DNA from 4 places in the Paenibacillus sp. FSL L8-0708 genome. Region 1 is predicted to be linked to each of the others. Evidence: predicted binding sites of a transcription regulator. Region 1 holds the regulator's gene; each other region holds the start of a gene.
What was found. The regulator Rex, encoded in region 1, represses fermentation and respiration genes when NADH is low (regulators of the CRP and FNR family bind a similar motif). The targets are predictions, from matches to a motif close to TTGTGAAATATTTCACAA.
Positions count from the first base shown of each region.

Region 1 (4,795 bases):
GTGAATATATTTAAAATTTAATTTTTTAAATATTTCCATCAATACCAAATAAATTCCTCACTTTCGACAAAACCGGCCTTGATTTTTAATCAATCGGCCTATTTTCGTATGTGAATTTAAGAGAATATTCGATGATAACCACCCATTCAGTATATCACTTAGTATATCACTTTTGTACATCAAATAAATGTAAACAAGCGAACTTATTATAAGTTCGCTTGTTTACTATGACACCCTTAATTTCCTTATGTTCAGCTTAACTTTTAGGTAAACTGTAACCTTCGCCCATTCGGGACCCATCCGAAAAGCGATAAAATTGATAATAATACCGACCGCTCTGTTTATAAAAAAGCTGCCAAGCATACTCTCCGTTATATACTCCCGGCAGCAAGCGTTCAATCGTTATGTCCGGAAGATCAGCTTTGATAATGCCGCGTATTTGGGCTTCCGAGGTTCCTTTACTTAGTTCCTCAGCAAACACTGCGTCGTCGCCTTCAGCAAATTTTCCATCTACCGTAAAGCGGACCCAGACCATAAGAGCAGTCCCGGCTTCATTTTTCCCTGTTAATACCCAGTACACTGCATTTTCATCCCAAACCGATTTTTGTGCTTTGGTTACCTCTGTTAGACCCGCTCTGGTTTTGGCAACATCCTTAGCGATATCACGCTCGTTCCATTGATCTTTCATAATATAGGCATAGAACTGGATAAGTCCAAACCCCAGGAGCAGAATCAGAACTGACCCCAGGAGGATCCATTTTTTCCTTTTCTTCAAGGTACAGCTCCCTTTCTAGTAATATATCTTTTTTGATTATATAACACACCCGCGTGTTTATCCAAAATTTCATAATTTTCTAGCTTTCCCAGCCTTAAAAATACACAAAAGGCCGCAACTTTTGCTAAAAGCAAAAAGTCGCAGCCTATTATTTATTCGTTATTCTCCAGACTTAACGCTTCAATAAACCTTCGAAGGCTTCTTGCGCTTTACGCCGGATAGCTTCCTCATCCAGGGTTAAGCATTGTCCATGCTTGATGACCTGTTTACCATTCACCCACACATGCTCAACATCCTTAGCGCTAGCAGAGTAAACCGCATGAGACAACAGATCTGTGTGTGGCAGCAAATGCGGCTGATCGATATCAATAGCAATGAAATCTGCTTTCATCCCTACAGCAAGTCTGCCTACATTATTTAAAAAGATGGACTGCGCGCCATATTCTGTAGCCATACGCAGAGCCTCTGGAGCTGGAACAGCCGTTGGATCACCGCTGACACCCTTATGAATGAGAGCTGCAAGCCGCATCTCTTCAAACATATCCAAGTTATTGTTGCTTGCCGCGCCATCCGTGCCAAGAGACACCTTCACACCAGCTTTTAGAAGATCAGTAACCCGAGCCACTCCGCTAGCCAACTTCAAATTACTGCCCGGATTATGAGATACACCCACATTATGGCGAGCCAAGATCTCAATCTCTTCATCATTTAAATGAACACCATGTGCAACTATCGAGGGACGTGTGAACATGCCAAGCTTCTCTAAGTGAGCTACAGGACGCAACCCGTAATCCGCCACATTTTGTTCCACTTCACGTTTCGTTTCGGACATATGCGTATGCATCGGTAAATCCAGATCATGCGCTGCCTGCACGAACTTAACCAGGAAGTCCGGAGGGCAAGTATAAGGGGCGTGCGGCGAGATCATAGTAGTAATTCTGCCTTCAGCCTTTCCATGCCAGTTACGGGCAAAAGAAATCGCTTCCGCAAGCTTGTGATTCTGTACATCCTCTGGACATAACCCGATCACACCACGCATCAATACGGAACGGATACCTGATAACTCAGCTACCTCGGCTACTCGGTCCATATGATCATACATATCGAGGAAGGTCGTAGTTCCACCCTTCAGCATTTCCAATACAGATAAGGAGGTTCCCCAGTATACATCATCACCGGTGAACTTTTCCTCCATTGGCCACATCTTCTCCTGAAGCCACACTTGTAGCGCTAAATCATCTCCATATCCACGCAGCAAAGACATCGCCGCATGACCATGTGTGTTTACAAGTCCAGGCATGAACAGCAGACGGCTGCCATCAACCACTTGCACTCCAGCTTCCATCTGAGGCTCTTCTTTTCCTATGTAAGTGATTAAATCATCTTCAATAGTCATATATCCACTCAGAACCGGCTCATCCGTTCCCGGAGTCAGAAAATACCCGCCCTTAATTATCGTTTTATTGTTGTTCATGTTCGCTTTCTTCCTTTCCATCCCGCAAGTAATAAGCAAGACTTTGCAGATCAGTTGTAAAATCAGCTGCATGCACCCGGATATTCGGTGGTGTCTTCAGAATCACAGGGGCAAAGTTCAAAATCGCTTCAATCCCAGAAGAAATGAGAATATCTGCTACATTTTGAGCTTCTGAATCAGGTACGGTAATAATGGCAATGCGAATACCTTGCTCACGAATCGTGCTGCCTAGTTCATCCATCGGTTGCACAGTAAGGGAGTTGATCTTACGTCCAACCTTAGGAGCGTACGAATCAAATATAGCCGTGATTTTCATAGTATCTTTAAGATATGCATTGTAATTAGACAAGGCATGTCCGAGATTACCTGCTCCAACTAAAGCTACATTAAGCTGTTGATCCAGCTTCAGGATATGACGGATTTTCTCAATAAGATACGTTACATCATAGCCGATACCTTTTCTGCCGAAGTCACCAAAATATGCTAAATCCTTACGAATCTGTGCGGGATTAAGATCAAGCTTTTGTCCAAGTTCCTGAGAGGAAACTGTTAATATTTCGCGATTCTGGAGATCATTCAAAAAACGCAAGTACACAGGCAGTCTGCGAACAACGGCTTCTGATATTTTATCCGATTTCATATTTTTCCTCCTAAAAATAGTAATGTTCTTGTGAAAATCCATATTCAAACGTCTACCTCTCCTTATTAAGGACGGTACTGTAACACACCGCCCTTAAGGATAAGGAGGAGCTAAACTGAAGACGAGCGTTTTAAGAAGCGCCGCCATCCTCTAGCCATTCCGCTATGCGAGGGACCATTTGATCAGTAAGCATATGCTCCATTTTGGGACCAGGCAATGAATAAAGGAAATACTTCCCGTAATGAGATTCAATAACCCTTGTATCATAAACAATAACTATTCCGCGATCCTGCGCCGTGCGAACCAGTCTTCCGAATCCCTGCTTAAAACGAATAACCGCTTGAGGAACAGATAATTTCATGAACGGATTCTTCTTCTGGGCCTGTAATAACTCCGACTTCGCTTCCGCCAACGGGTGATTCGGCGGTTGAAACGGAAGTCTCACGATGGCCAGGCAAGTCAGTGCTTCACCTGGAATATCTACACCTTCCCAGAAGCTGCTCGTCCCCAGCAATACGGATGCTGCACTGTCCTGAAAGCGGCGGATCAGCTTGCTCCGGCTGCCACCTTCCACGCCTTGACCAAGCACCGTAATCTCTTGTGAGGCTAAAGCCTCTTTAAGCGGATCATATACCTGACGCAGCATTTTATAAGAAGTAAACAGAACCAGCATCCGCCCACGTGTTGTTTTAGCAGCTTCCGATAATGACTGTACGAGTGTATCGACAAATCGAGCATCGCCCACACTGCCCTTCACACTAGGAAAATCACGCGGTATAACTAACAGTGCCTGCTCGCGATACTTAAAGGGAGAAGGAAGAAGTGAGGTCATTAGACGTCCTTCTTCCGCAGCTTCGTTAAGTCCGAGATTATCAATCATAAATTGAAAAGATTTATCTACAGACAGCGTCGCCGAGGTAAGCACGATGCTTTTTTTCTTATCGAAGAACAACTCTTTAAGCTGGCTGCTAACATCCACAGGGACAGCATACATCTGCAGTGATTTGCTGCGGTAATTCCCATTTGCCTCCAGCCAATATACTACATTATCGTCATTCAGCCCCATAAAGAATCTTACTTGCTCACGGATGGAAGCCAAATCCTTAAATAAACCGCTAATATCAGTAACAAGACTGTCTGCTGAGGATTGGCTTTCCTGGTCGCGCATCTCGTTAAGCATTTTATCACCCTTACGGATGATGTCGCTTAACGTCAGATTCATAGTGTTCTCTAGTGCAACCAATTCATCCCAATCCTTCGGCTTACGGGCGGGAATCAAACGCATAACCAGTTGTCCCGCTTCCCCTGCCCCTGCATCACTGCGTTCCGGCAAAAGGCTGAACAGCTTGTCGCTGAGTGCATCCCAGGTTTCTTTGACGGTAAGCAGATCCGGGTAGATCCGATCGATGACTCCGCTCCATTCTGAAGCCTCTTCACTGCCTGACGACTGTAATATCTGGCGCAGAGCAGGAAGCTGTCCGTTTCGGCTATCTTTATACAGCCGCGATAATGTGTGTGCCACAGTGAAATGCTTCATATGCATGCCAAGATGTTTACCAGCCACATCTTCTAAATGATGTGCTTCATCAATGACAAGATGCTCGTAAGCCGGAAGCAGCTGGTGCCCAGCCTTAACATCTGCGAATAGCTTGGAGTGGTTCGTAATAACCACGTCAGCAATCCCAGCTTCATGCTTGGCCCTATGATAATAACATTTGCGGAACCAAGGACAAGAACGGCCCAGACAGGAATCGGTATCGCTTGCCACCGTCTCCCAGAAATCACCGCCCCGGCCGCTTAAATTCAGCTCTTCATCATCCCCTGATTCACTTTGAGTGAGCCATACAATCATCTGAGCGGCAGTAAGCGCATCTTCCCTTGGGCTTATAAAGTCCTTTTTATTAAT
Region 1 covers NZ_JBBPBC010000001.1:5,182,667-5,187,461, forward strand. The annotation lists gene NYE58_RS24700 (cell wall elongation regulator TseB-like domain-containing protein) at 257-775, opposite strand; gene NYE58_RS24705 (amidohydrolase) at 948-2,249, opposite strand; gene NYE58_RS24710 (redox-sensing transcriptional repressor Rex) at 2,236-2,889, opposite strand; gene dinG (ATP-dependent DNA helicase DinG) at 3,020-4,795, opposite strand, start outside.

Region 2 (4,795 bases), 2.1 Mb from region 1:
ATTAAAGCGTGGTTCTAGTCTTAAAATGGCAATTGATTAGATTGCTCCCATCGTTTTGAGCCAAGCATCCGCAATAAGTGCATGACCTGCAGGAGTAGGATGTACTCCATCATATGCCCAGTAAGCCGGTTCTGCTTTTACGGAAGCCGCTGCAAAAAGTCCATCTAGCGGAACCAGCGGCGCCCCATATTCACGTGCCAGCTCGCGGACAATATGAATCTTAGGATCAAGATCCTGACGCCAAGTTCTACGATCTTCCGGTACAGGCAAAACAAAAGGCTCTATAAGCACTAATTTAGCATCCAAAGATTTCCGAGTGCGTTCGATCAGGTCCCGATATGAAGCTTCAAACTGCTCGGGAGTGGTTTCTTCACCAGAATCAAAACGCCGCCAAGTGTCATTAATTCCAATATAAATGGACACCCAAGTCGGCTTCAAATCCAGACAATCCTTATCCCACCGTCCCTGTAAATCAACAATACGGTTGCCACCAATACCACGGTTAATAAAAGTAAGATTCTTCTCTGGATATAAATACCCCAGACGAGCGGCGACCATCATTGCATAACCTACTCCAAGTGATGAAGCGTCTTCATGATTACGCCCCCAGTCTGTTATGCTGTCCCCTTGAAACAGAATGACATCGTTTTGTTGGAATATCATAAATGAAATCCTCCTCTAACTACCTCTGTTAATATAACCCAATCTATTATATCAAATACAATGAATACAGCCTACTGTGAAACATCAATAATGCAAACATTTCACTAAAAAAACAATAACAAAAACCCCGCTCAGATTTGAGCAGGGTTTAGGGTTAAACTATATTAGTAAGCTAGGCTGAACAATCCTTTAATGTGGGACAAGTAACGGATATTACTTGCTTCCTTCATTAGAGTTGCAGGCAATCCTTTTAACGGAGTAGAACTTGCACCAACGATGGCAACACCGTCTTTACGGCCTAAGCTAGCAAGTGTACCAGAGTTGATTGGGCTAAAGCTTTCAAACGATTTATTTTTCAAGAAGGCATACAGATTGTATCCGATCAATTCACCCATTTGCCAAGCAATTTGCGCAGTTGGAGGGTAAGGACGTCCGTCTTCTGCAAAGACCACCGCGCTGTCACCAGCAACGAATACATCTTTGTGGGAAGTGGATTGCAAGAATTCATTCACCGTTGCACGACCTCGGTTAACTTCAAGACCCGATTCGCCGATGAGTGGATTTCCTTGTACGCCACCAGTCCATACAAATGTGTTAGCAATAATTTTTTGACCGTCTTTCAAGTCAATCGCATTGCCTTCTACATTCGTAACAGGAAGACCTGTCAGGAATTGAACACCACGTTTCTCCAAGCTTGCTACAGCACGTTCGATTAATGCATCTGGCAATACTGGAAGGATTTTAGGACCTGCTTCAACGAGCATAAGCTTAATTTCTTTAGGATCAACGCCATATTTTTTAGTAAGTGTAGGCAATACATCCGCGATTTCACCAACAAGCTCAACACCTGTTAAGCCGCCGCCACCGATCAGGATGTTTGCATCTGCTTCATTTTTCGATTTCGCATATTCACGAATACGATCTTCAATATGTTGATGAATTTTGTTAGCATCTGCAGCTGATTTCAATACCATACTGTATTGTTCAAGCCCTGGAATGCCAAAATAAGCTGTAGTGCTGCCAAGACCTACAACAAGCGCATCATAAGTAAGTGTCACACCATCAGAAAGAACAATTTGTTTGTTCTCCACAGAAAATGAATTGACCTTCGCGATTTTCAGGTCAATATCTTTCCCTGCGAAAAGCTTAGTTAGAGGCATAGCTACAGCACCCTCTGCAACACTACCTGCTGCAAGACGATGCAATTCTGTAATGATTTGGTGGGTAGGATACTGATTAACTACAGTAATTTTAGCTTCATCTTTTTTGAGATATTTGCGTACGGTTAAGGCGCTTAGTAGACCACCATAACCTGCTCCTAGAATGACAATATGTTTAGACATGATGTTTCCTCCGTCCCTTACGTATAAGATATGAAAATGATTATTTCTGCTTACTGCGTTCTCCAGCAACTTGAAGGTATGCATTTACGAAACGGAAAAGCTTTTGCGCTTGCGGATCTTTCAACAACTTCATAAGACCAAAAAGACCAATAACTTCGTTACTTTCATTCGCACGATCTTTTGCTTCGATCACTGTAGCTGCCATATTCTTCGCGGAATGCACTACAGGTTCAGCAAGTTCTTTAATTGCACTTACCGTATCACTTTTCAAGACATCATCCGCTGCGACAGTTTGCACAAAGTCATAGGACTTTGTAAGCACGCCAACAAGCTCAGTTAATTTTGGCAACTGTTCCACCAAGACTGTTAATGATTCCTGAACTTCTGGTTTCAAGAGCTGCTCAAGAACATCCATTTGTTCCTTGCTAACAGCTACTTTTGGTGATTCTTGTTCAGGTTGTGTTTGAGTGATTGATTCTGACATATCCAAATCTCCTCTGCAATAAGCTTTGCTGCTTAATAGTAATGAAAAACATAAGAACTTTTAACGCCATATTTCTATTATAGCACTTATCAAGTTATAAATGTCACAAAGTTTTTGAATTTCCATAAAAATTTGTGATTTTTATTACATTATAATAAATTATTTAAATTACTAGTGTTAATTAAAACCGTTTGAGTGAATTAATGTACAAATTCATTCAAATTCTTCTCAGTTTTCAATAAAACCTCCACAATGTCCATATTCTTCTCTGTTAGAAGTAACCTGAAATAAAGAGAACGCAGGAAGTTCTTTGTATTTATTCGTGTCACGTACTGGCTGTGGCTTCTAGGCCAACTGCCACATTGCGCCAAGTTGAGAATCCAATCGGTTATAGACTGCTGTGGAAGTAAATGATGATCGATGATTGTAACTATAATAGTAGCAATCCTTTCATCTTCTTCTTCCCTGAATATGTATTGATCGTTATAAAGCATCTTTTGAATAACTGCCAGAACCTCTTCCCGCACCGCGGCATCACTCTCCGAGCATAAAACCAGCTCATCCAAGGCGTCTGCGCCATGGGCTGCTGCGTGTGCCCAGCCTTCTTTTTCCATATAACCTCTTAAGTCCCGTTCTTCCTCATAATAACGAATCAAACCCTGCTTCACCTTTATAAATTCAGAGCTATCCAATATAGCCGTTTCCCTATGCCGCTGGAGAATAAGAGCAACAACCAATACAGAAAATGTTCTTGCATACACCGTCAGATCTTCTTTATTCCCAATGTGATAAAACAGATGCTGCTCGTCAAGAAGTATCCACAGCAGTTCACGAAGCTCCGCGTCATTAAACCAATGTTTCTCATTAATCCATTTGTAGAATGTGGAATAAATCAATTCATCACGCAGTACAGGCTCGGGATCTCCTATATGCTCAAGCATCAACTTCACATAATCCTTTATGTCCTCTCCACTTCTAAGCTCGTAGTCATTCTCTTCTATTCTTTGCAAATCTATCATCAATTGTTCTCTACTATTAATCAATTTATCCACCCTTTCATCCACTGTGTTTCTACATATCCTAATATCCTAATTTATGTCCTATTTTTTGACAACAGGGTATTCAAGATTAACTTCAATAAATTTTATCATTGACGAATTTTTTAGGCTGTGTTATTTTGAGTTAGTAACATTTAGTTAGTTCATTTACAAATATCAGGTGTTGATATTTTACAACCGAATACATACACAACGGAGGAATACTTATGAGCGCTTTTACAGACTTGATTCAGTCACGCAGATCCGCTATGAATTTTGTGGAAGGGGTCATCATCCCTCAGAATGAATTAGAGGAAATGTTCTCTTACGCCAGATTGGCACCATCGGCCTATAATCTACAGCATACAAATTACAAAGTGATATCTAACGAGAGTTTAAAAGAAGAAATTCGCGAAGCGGCTTACGGCCAATATAAAATCCATACTGCTTCAGCAGTTATTGTAGTGCTGGGAGATAAGCATGCTTATCAGCAGGCTCCAGAAATCTATGGCGGGCTTAAAGCTTTAGGAGCGATGTCACAAGAGGAATATGATGAACAAATAGAGATGATTAACAATGCTTACATTGATAATCATGCTTTTCAAAGAGATGAAGCAATACGTAATGCCTCTCTCTCGGCCATGCACTTTATGCTGATCGCCAAAGATAAAGGCTGGGATACCTGCCCGATGATCGGCTTCGATGCTGATGCTATCCAATCCACCTTGAATCTGCCGGATCATATGGTACCTGTTATGCTGATCACGATCGGCAAAGACAAAAAACATAAAATCAGACCCCGCGGCTACCGTAAGCCAGTCAACGAATTCGTTGAATTCATCTGATTATAGATACAGCAAAACGTTCCATCCGAGGCAAGTAGCGGGTGGAACGTTTTTTAATTGGAACTCATCATGAAGATAATGAACCGTGTGCCCGATATACAAGAGGGGCTCTACTTCGCATATTGTAAAATGGCTATAGCTGCTCTTTCCCGTCGTTCGGAGTCATCACAAATCAAAGCATCTTTCAAAATATTAAGCGCCTTAGAGAGTGTCTCCTCATCCAATTCCAGCGGACTATTCACTTCTTGTTCATTAGCAGAAACACCTGTAATCCACAGATCCAAGCGAGCACTTGGTTTAGGACCATTATATTGTACAACCGGTGCACTTTGGTTAAATAACTCCCGCACGCCTGTGTTTAGTTCAGAAATCGGCACACTTTTCAACCACGTCACACCACGCCGATGGCATGTGCCCTCGTCA
Region 2 covers NZ_JBBPBC010000001.1:3,059,370-3,064,164, reverse strand. The annotation lists gene NYE58_RS14415 (SGNH/GDSL hydrolase family protein) at 37-663, opposite strand; gene NYE58_RS14410 (NAD(P)/FAD-dependent oxidoreductase) at 828-2,006, opposite strand; gene NYE58_RS14405 (DUF1641 domain-containing protein) at 2,047-2,490, opposite strand; gene NYE58_RS14400 (DUF2785 domain-containing protein) at 2,691-3,533, opposite strand; gene NYE58_RS14395 (nitroreductase family protein) at 3,755-4,372, shown strand; gene NYE58_RS14390 (hypothetical protein) at 4,483-4,795, opposite strand, start outside.
Region 2: the regulator Rex is predicted to act here: its motif matches at 2,623-2,640, upstream of NYE58_RS14405 (DUF1641 domain-containing protein).

Region 3 (4,795 bases), 330 kb from region 1:
ATGATATGATGAGACTAAACATTTTAAGTGAAGAAAACATTGGGAATAAGCAATTAACACTGGATAAAACTATAAATATACTTTGTGGATTAGAACCATTAGTACCAATATGGATAGATGTAATCTTCATTGAAATGAATGAAGACACGGCTATTTATAAGTTGCGGTGCAGTTTAAGGTTTAGAAAGCCGACTTTATTAAGAAATGCAGAAACTGGACACGCTCCTTTTAAGGCTGTAACAGAAGAAACTTTTTAAGTATTGCTCAAGTTTCTTCTTTTGGTGGGGCTACCCAGTGCCTAAGTAATCTATTATTCAGCCAATAACACATATAATACCTGTATAAAATTTCGTCATTTCGTTTGTACATACAATAATGCTTGGTAATTTTAACCTAAAGTACGCTAAAGCGTTATGTAAACAGGTTGATTGTGGTCAGAGATCACCATAATTGACCTTTTTCGTTCAACAAAGAGATACAATTTTCGTGAGTACAATCACAAGTCAAAACTCCTTTCAGGGTTAAGGTGAACAGGTAGAAAAGATTTTTTTCAGAACCTGATCACATATCCCGAGGAGGAACTATTATGGAAACTAAACTACCTAATGATAGAATTTCGGATTTACAGCATACGCAATCGGTGCAACCTGGATTTACTCCAGATGCCCTGGTAAAAGATATTGTGCTGCAATTCCCAAAAGCTGCGGATTATTTCAAGTCCAAACGGATTGATTTCTGCTGTGGAGGCGCCAAACCTCTTGCTGAAGCAGCTGTAGAGCGTGGACTAGATCAAGAGATGATCATTAGTGATCTCAACAAGCTGTTCGAGGAATATCCGGTACCTCAAGAAGAACTCGCATGGAACACAGCACCTTCTGCAGAGTTAATCGAGCATATCGTGAGTAAACATCACCATTACCTGCGGGAAGAGCTGCCCCTGATTAGCCAAAATGTAACCAAGGTATACCGGGTTCATGGCGGAGATTCCCCCCATTTAGAAGAGTTATATAGTTTGTTTAATGCACTTAAGGAAGATCTGCTTCAGCATACAGCTAAAGAAGAGGAAGATGAGTTTCCAAAATTATTAGCGTATGATGCCAATCCAAGTGAAGAAGGGCTGACCACACTTCGCGAGGCATTAATTGAACTCGAGAGTGAACATGACACAGCAGGCGATATATTGAGACAAATACGCAAAATAACAGCTGATTTCACCCCACCGGCTCATGCTTGTACAACCTATCGTTTGACTTATGCCCGGCTAGAGGAGCTGGAGAGCATGACTTTTGAACATGTTCATCTGGAGAATAATATATTGTTCCCTAGATTCCAGTAGAAAAAATGAGTTTTCATAGAGTCCCTTAGGGGACTTTTTTTATATTTGAGAACAAAGCTTATTTACGTTATTCTTAAATAGACAGTATGCATAACTTACTACAAGCCTGAGACGCTGTGTGGTCATTAGGCGGGACAAGGCGGTGTCACTATGCCCACGAAATATATGTGGAGGTTGTTAGTAGGATTAGTCATCGTATTCATAATAGGTGGGTGTTCCACTCTTGCTGACATTAATAATGAAGGGAATAATGACTTAGCAGGATCAGACGGGCCTACGCTTTCGCTTATCGTTGCGGGAAATGACTTGCTTACCAACCCTTTGGACAAGCAGCTTAGCGAGAGCTACAGAAAAGGGATAACGATCTTTGACCTACTGAAAGGTAGTGGGAAGGCCACCTTTTCTGAGGATAACACAAGCATTCTAACGGTAAATAATATTTCACTCGGTCCAGGAATGAATTGGGAGCTGCAAATGGATGGGGGGACCATTGGACCTGAGGATTGGGGTCGAACAGTCGGGCATGAATCAAAATTAGTAATTACGGCGATGTCTAAGGAACAAGAAGAACCCCTTCAAATTGTGTTGTTGACCGTGAATGGTGGAAGTGAGCAAGTGAATTTGAATCATTCATATGTTATGGGATTTACTGAAGATTTAACAGTGAGAGGTTTGTTGAAGAACAGCAGTGTGGTGCAGTTAACCGAAGACAACAAAAAGGTGTTATCTATTGGTGATTATACTCCTCTTAGCAATGAAGTTTGGAAGATGAAGGTGAATGGGAAGCAGCTGCTTGAGAATGGAATGGACATGAAGCTTAGAGTGCAGGATGAATTGGAGATTTTATTGGCTATACGTTAAAAAAAAGTACATAAATGCCAGATCTACGGTTGCTCAGAACCCGTGATCTGGCTTTTTTAATTGGAAGTTATAACCTAATAAAGTTGTCTCATTTTTATGTGAAAACATTCACATTTAATGTGACTGTAATCACAATCTCTCTTAAATTTTGAAATGTATAATTCCATTATGTAGAAGAGAAGTTGAAGCAAAGTTCAACAAGAACGGATAAGACTGAGGAGGCACCTAACCATGGCAGCGAAGAGAGAAAAATTAGTATTAGTCGGCAACGGTATGGCAGGCATAGGTACGCTAGAGCAGATATTGAAGCTAGGTGGAGCTTATGACATTACGGTCTTTGGAAGCGAACCTCATCCCAATTATAATCGGATCATGTTGTCCTATGTTCTCGAAGGCAGCAAAACCATCAACGATATCATCCTAAACGACTGGAATTGGTATGAAGATAACAACATTACCTTGCATACAGCAACAACAGTTACACGAATTGACGAGCATTCTAAGCAAGTAATTGCGGATAACGGTATGGCTGTTTCTTACGATAAAGTGATTATTGCAACGGGTTCGAATTCATTTATTTTACCTGTACCTGGTTGTGATAAGGAAGGCGTTGTGGGTTTCCGGGATATTGCAGATTGTGATGCAATGCTGGCTGCGGCTAAACAATACAACAAAGCGGCGGTAATCGGCGGGGGTTTACTTGGCTTGGAAGCGGCAAAGGGTCTTGTGAACCTTGGCATGGACGTTACTGTAGTGCATCTGATGGAAGATCTAATGGAGCGCCAGCTGGATCGTAATGCCTCCTCTATGTTGCAAGCTGAGCTAGAGCGTCAAGGCGTGAAATTTGCCATGGGCAAACAAACAGTAGAATTGACCGGGGAACAGAGAGTAAGTGGATTACAATTTAGTGATGGCACTTCACTTGCGGCTGATTTTGTAGTTATGGCTGTAGGCATCAAACCGAATATAACTGTGGCAAAAGAAAGCGGAATTGCTGTTAATCGTGGGATTGTAGTGGACGATTATCTGCAGACCTCTATGCAAAATGTATATTCCATTGGCGAATGTGCCGAACATCGCGGAGTTTGTTACGGATTAGTAGCTCCGCTATTCGAGCAGGGGATGGTTCTAGCTAAACATCTCTGCGGAAGCGATACAAACCCATATGAAGGTTCTGTTGTCTCCACCAAATTAAAAATTTCCGGAGTGGATGTATTTTCTGCAGGTGAGTTTATGGATTCTCCTGAACATGCTGTAATCTCAAGCAAAGATGAATGGAAGCGAACCTATAAGAAAATTCTGCTCAAAGACAATGTCATTGTTGGTGCAGTCCTGTTCGGGGATGTGACAGAGTCGGCTAACCTGCAAAAGTTAGTAAAACAAGGCGCTGTAATGACCGATGAAATTTATACAGAGGTTATGGGTACGGGCTGCTGCGGAAATGGAGCCAAAAAGAGCACATCCGTAGAAGCGATGGCGGACGAAGAAATCGTTTGTGGCTGTAACGGGGTTACGAAAAAAGCGATTGTGGATGCGGTCATAGAAAATGGTTTTACTACTGTGGACGAAATAAAAGCATGTACAGGAGCGACGCGCTCTTGCGGAGGTTGTAAACCGGTTGTAGAACAAATTTTACAATTTGTCCTGGGTGATAGTTTTGAGCAGTCTGCCAAGCAAGGAATTTGTAGTTGCACAACGCTTAGCCGGGATGAGATTGTTGCTGAGATTACAGCTAAAGGTCTTAGTACTACTAAAGAGGTTATGCATGTACTGGGTTGGAAACAAGAGGAAGGCTGCTCTAAATGCCGTCCGGCGATTAACTATTATCTGGGGATGATAAATCCGGATACACATCAAGACGAGAAGGAATCACGCTTTGTTAATGAACGTATGGGAGCCAATATTCAGAAAGACGGAACCTATACCGTTATTCCACGCATGTACGGCGGGGTAACGACACCGGAGGATTTGAAGAAAATCGCTGATGTCTCCCTTAAATATGATGTGAAAGTTGTTAAGGTGACTGGTGGGCAACGCCTGGATCTAATCGGGGTGAAAAAAGAGGATCTGCCGAAAGTATGGGAAGAGCTCGATATGCCATCAGGTTATGGTTATGCCAAGTCGCTACGTACCGTTAAGACTTGTGTGGGTTCACAGTTCTGCCGTTTCGGCACACAGGATTCGCTGGGAATGGGCGCGCTCATAGAACGTAAGTATGAACGTCTTGATTTTCCTGCCAAGTTTAAAATAGCTGTCAACGGCTGCCCGCGTAACTGTGCGGAATCCTGTACGAAGGATATTGGCATCGTCGGTAATGATGGCGGTTGGGAAGTGTTTATCGGTGGTAACGGTGGGATCAAGCCACGGATCGCTGACTCCTTCTGCAAAATAAAGACCGATGAAGAGTTGATCGAAGTGTGCTCCGCTGTGATGCAATATTACCGTGAGACCGGCAATTATTTGGAGAGAACCTCCGAGTGGGTTGAGCGTATGGGACTTGAGCAGATTCAAATGGTCATTTTGAATAATGAAGATAACCGCAAAGAGCTGGCCGCACGGATTGACTTTGCTCTGACTCAGGTTACGGATCCTTGGAAA
Region 3 covers NZ_JBBPBC010000001.1:5,514,712-5,519,506, reverse strand. The annotation lists gene NYE58_RS26300 (hypothetical protein) at 1-257, shown strand, start outside; gene ric (iron-sulfur cluster repair di-iron protein) at 641-1,336, shown strand; gene NYE58_RS26290 (hypothetical protein) at 1,487-2,197, shown strand; gene nirB (nitrite reductase large subunit NirB) at 2,429-4,795, shown strand, end outside.
Region 3: the regulator Rex is predicted to act here: its motif matches at 2,294-2,311, upstream of nirB (nitrite reductase large subunit NirB).

Region 4 (4,795 bases), 2.1 Mb from region 1:
TCTTCTTCCAACCGCATTACAACAAACCTTGGAACTTCCTGAATACAGTAGGTCTTCAAGCGCTGCCGACAACAGTACCAAGCAAAGAGGCTGTAACGGTTTAAAAAGAAAAGATTGTTTCTGAGTGATTTATCGACGAAAAAGACAACCTTATAAAGCTTGAGAAGCAGCGATCCTCCTGTAACAGGAGGGTCACTGCTTTTTTTTGTTAGGTGCAGAATGATTAGCTGCATGGGTAGGTGCAATCCAATGGCTTCGGTGATGGTAGCGAGCCAAATGTGCTCGAAAGTTACGACTAGGGTCAACTGTGTCCGATCGTGCTGAGTCATCACCTTCTGCAGAAGCTTTCGGACTCAGGAGCTCTGTATAAGGTCAACTGAGTCCGATCATGCTGAGTCATCGCCCCCCGCAGAAGCTTTCGGACTCAGAAGCCGCTAATAAGCAAATAATCGCCGTTTGAGCGTGGTTTCGGACACCGGTGCAGCTATTACATAGAATGAGGTGCAACTAGTGTGTTTTTCGTGCCAATAGCGACAATGGGGTCCGATAGCAAGCCAAATGTGCTCGAAAGCTACGAATAGGGTCAACTGAGTCCGATCATGCTGAGTCATCGCCCCCCGCAGAAGCTTTCGGACTCAGAAGCCGCTAATAAGCAAATAATCGCCGTTTGAGCGTGGTTTCGGGCTCCAGTGCAGCTATTACATAGAATGAGGTGCAACTAGTGTGTTTTTGGTGCCAATAGCGACTATGGGGTCCGATAGCAAGCCAAATGTGCTCGAAAGCTACGAATAGGGTCAACTGAGTCCGATTGTGCTGAGTTTTCACCCTCCGCAGAAGCTTTCGGACTCAGAAGCCGTTAATAAGCAAATAATCGCCTTTTGAGCGTGGTTTCGGACTCCAGTGCAGCTATTGCATAGAATGAGGTGCAACTAGTGTGTTTTTGGTGCCAATAGCGACTATGGGGTCCGATAGCAAGCCAAATGTGCTCGAAAGCTACGAATAGGGTCAACTGAGTCCGATTGTGCTGAGTTTTCACCCTCCGCAGAAGCTTTCGGACTCAGAAGCCGCTATTTAGCAAATAATCGCCGTTTGAGCGTGGTTTCGGGCTCCAGTGCAGCTATTACATAGAATGAGGTGCAACTAGTGTGTTTTTCGTGCCAATAGCGACAATGGGGTCCGATAGCAAGCCAAATGTGCTCGAAAGCTACGAATAGGGTCAACTGAGTCCGATTGTGCTGAGTTTTCACCCTCCGCAGAAGCTTTCGGACTCAGAAGCCGCTATTTAGCAATTAATCACTTTTTGAGTCTGGTTTCGGACTCCAATGCAGCTATTACATAGAATGAGGTACAAATAGAGTGTTTTTCGTGCCAATAGCGACAATGGGGTCCGATAGCAAGCCAAATGTGCTCGAAAGCTACGAATAGGGTCATCTGAGTCCGATGTCCGGTTGTGGGCCAAATGTGCTCGAAAGCTACGAATAGGGTCATCTGAGTCCGATGTCCGGTTGTGGGCCAAATGTGCTCGAAAGTTACGATTAGAGTCAATTGAGTCCGATAGCTGCTGCGTACGCTCAAATGTAATCCAACGAAACAAGATATGCTGGCTTAGCCGGTCATACACAAACTTCTATTTGTGCACAGGTCGCAGTAAATTTGACATGTCAGTGAAAACTTTCACTTAGTTTTCTCAAAGTGATAATTATCACGTTAATGTGTTTTACGACACGCTACAATGGTCATAAAGGAACAAATTTGAAGTAAATAGATGAAGGGGATAGGAACCATGGCTTATAGCAAACCGCAGCAAATTGCCGAAGTAACTGTAGAGAACGGCATAAAAAAAGCTCATAATCCGCTAAGTACCGTACTTATTCTGGGCTTTTTGGGAGGAGCGTTTATTGCGCTCGGGTTTTTATTAGATATTCGCGTCATTGCTGGCGCACCACAGGAATGGGGTTCCATTGCTAACTTTATCGGAGCCGCAGTCTTCCCCGTTGGGCTGATCATGGTACTCCTTGCAGGTGGAGAACTGCTGACAGGGAATATGATGGCCGTGCCGCTCGCTTTTATGGCTAAGAAGATTTCTTTCTGGGAAGTTGTGAAGAATCTTTTGCTCATTACGATTAGTAATCTGGCAGGGGCATTATTTGTAGCTTATTTCTTCGGTCATGTGGTGGGTTTAACTTCAGAGGGTGTGTATTTAGAAAAATTGGTGGATATGGCTGGTCATAAAATCGATGCAGAATTCTTTCCGGCATTTGTTTCGGGTATCGGCTGTAACTGGCTCGTTGCGCTGGCCGTATGGCTCTCCTATGGAGCAGATAACTTCAGCGGCAAAATCCTTGGTATTTGGTTTCCAACGATGGCCTTTGTTGCGATCGGATTCCAGCACGTTGTAGCTAACATGTTCCTAATTCCAGCAGCTATTTTTGAAGGTTATTATTCATGGGGGCAATACTTCACTAACTTTGTTCCCGTCTGGCTCGGCAATCTAACGGGTGGGGCAATATTTGTCGCAGCTGCCTATTGGATGGCATACTTGCGTAAAGCACCTACGGCTATTCAATCCGTAGATAGCATGTCCGGCAGCAGTGTCAAGAAACACGCTTAAGCTCGTCTTATAGAGCACTCCATAGAACATTCAAGGTCTGCCTTATTGGTGGCGTTAATGTTTTAGGGGTGCTTTTTGTTATGTAGACACAAAAAAAATCCGCCGTGATATATCCGCGCTCGGGGGAACGAAATCGGATCACGGCGAATTTTGAAGGGGGAGTGTTTCTAGGCTCTATTACCCCGTCTTTCTAAAAGCGAATCAGTTTCTTCTTGTTTAGTTTGCTTTACGGACGACAGCCACGGCTTTAAAATAAGAATAGATATTAGAACTAGGGAGGACTGCGGACGTGAACCCCAAGGGAGACGGGATATTTCATGCGATATGTGCGTTTTATCCTCTAGATTTCATGCGCACTTTATCACGATAAAACGTCAATGTGTATGCTTGCTCATAGCCCTGTTTTGGGATGATACTGGATGAATTAATGACACATATATAACAGGGGATGTACACTACTTATGAAGTTTTTACAGGCATATCCAAAAGAAGTGAAAATATTTCTCATTGCCAGCCTAATTAACGCAACAGGTAGTGCGCTGATGTGGCCGCTCGTTACGATGTATGTATTTGATGAGCTTGGACGCAGCATGTCAGATGCTGGACTGGTGATTCTTATTCAATCGGTTGGTGGGATCGTGGGTCAACTACTCGGGGGCTCACTCTATCATAAGGTAGGCGTGAACCGGCTGATTGTCGGAGCGCTCGCCATGAATGCTTTGGCACTGTTCACCTTGCCGGCAGCTAGTAACAACTGGACGTTATTTATGGTTGCAATGGGACTAGTGGGATTATTTAATTCCTTATCATTACCTGCCATTCAGGCATTTATCGGCTTTCGTTTCACGAAGCAGCGTGGTGAGCTGTTTAATGTTATTTATGTCGCCAATAATATTGGTGTAGCACTGGGGACGGCATTAAGTGGTTTTTTGGCCGATATTTCCTATATGCTAAGCTTTGTAATGAATGGTGTAACCTCGGCGGTATTTGCGGGTTTCTTTTTTATATATCTGAAGAAAATCGGTGGAGAACCTGCGCATGAGGTAATGGGGCATCAGAAGAATGAACCAGAGAAACAATCCACGTGGAAGCTAATGGGGCATACTCGTATTTATCTTTATATGGGGATCGGTTCTTTGTTCCTGCTTCTCGGTAACTCTATCTGGAATACAGGGGTATCTCCGTTCATTATTTCAGAGGGCTGGCCTAAGAAAACTTATGGTTTTCTCTGGACACTGAACGGTATTTTGATTTTTGCAGCTCAGCCATTGGTAACAATGATTAAGCGCTGGTTCGCGTCTACCTCAACGGCGCAAATGACTGCAAGTGCCCTGTTTTATTTGGGTGGCTATGCGTTTCTTTTGTGGATGCCTAATTATCCTGGCTTAGTGCTTGGAATGGTGCTTGCTACACTGGGAGAAATGCTGATTTCTCCAGCGATGCCATCCTTTATCTCGGATCATGCGGGGCGCAGCGCACCGTTTTATTTGGGACTAAGCGGAGGGATTGGTGCAGTCGGGAGAGTCATTGGCCCTTACTTCATGGGCAGACTGTATGATAGCGGTGGTTTGGCACCAACAGCCTGGCTGGCCTGTGCGATGGCGCTGCTGTCTGTAGGGTTTTTCGTCATCCATGCTTTAGTCAATCGTAAAGGCCATTCGTTAGAGCGGTCCGTAGGATAACTATACACAGTGGATTCCAACATCTGCTGTGAATTCTATAGAGGTGCAAGGCAAGGGGTGTACATCTTATGAAACAAATCAACAAGGCAAGGTTAACTATTAGACCCTCAGAGATTAAAGACGTGCGAGAACTGATTGATCTGGACCATCTGATTTGGACAGAGGACACTAGCCCGGGACCTATGTTGTGGCGCTCACAAGAAGATTTCTTACTGAATGCTCCCCCGGGCTCACAGCTCGTCGCGCTGCAAGATGACAAGCTATGTGGATATGTCGGGTTTGGCTGCCCTAGTAGAATGGAGAGCAACCGGCATGTGTGCGAGGTTAATATTGCTGTTCATCCGAACTATCAACGTTTAGGCATCGGCCGGCAGCTCATGGAAGCCATTAAGGGACATGCTGCGGCGCATGCTATTCGTAAGCTTCGCCTGCGTGTATTATCCTGCAATGAATCAGCGATTTCTTTTTACCGGGAATGCGGTTTTGTGGAAGAGGGGCGTCT
Region 4 covers NZ_JBBPBC010000001.1:7,278,430-7,283,224, reverse strand. The annotation lists gene NYE58_RS34185 (FAD-dependent oxidoreductase) at 1-104, shown strand, start outside; gene NYE58_RS34180 (formate/nitrite transporter family protein) at 1,784-2,611, shown strand; gene NYE58_RS34175 (MFS transporter) at 3,073-4,293, shown strand; gene NYE58_RS34170 (GNAT family N-acetyltransferase) at 4,362-4,795, shown strand, end outside.
Region 4: the regulator Rex is predicted to act here: its motif matches at 1,663-1,680, upstream of NYE58_RS34180 (formate/nitrite transporter family protein).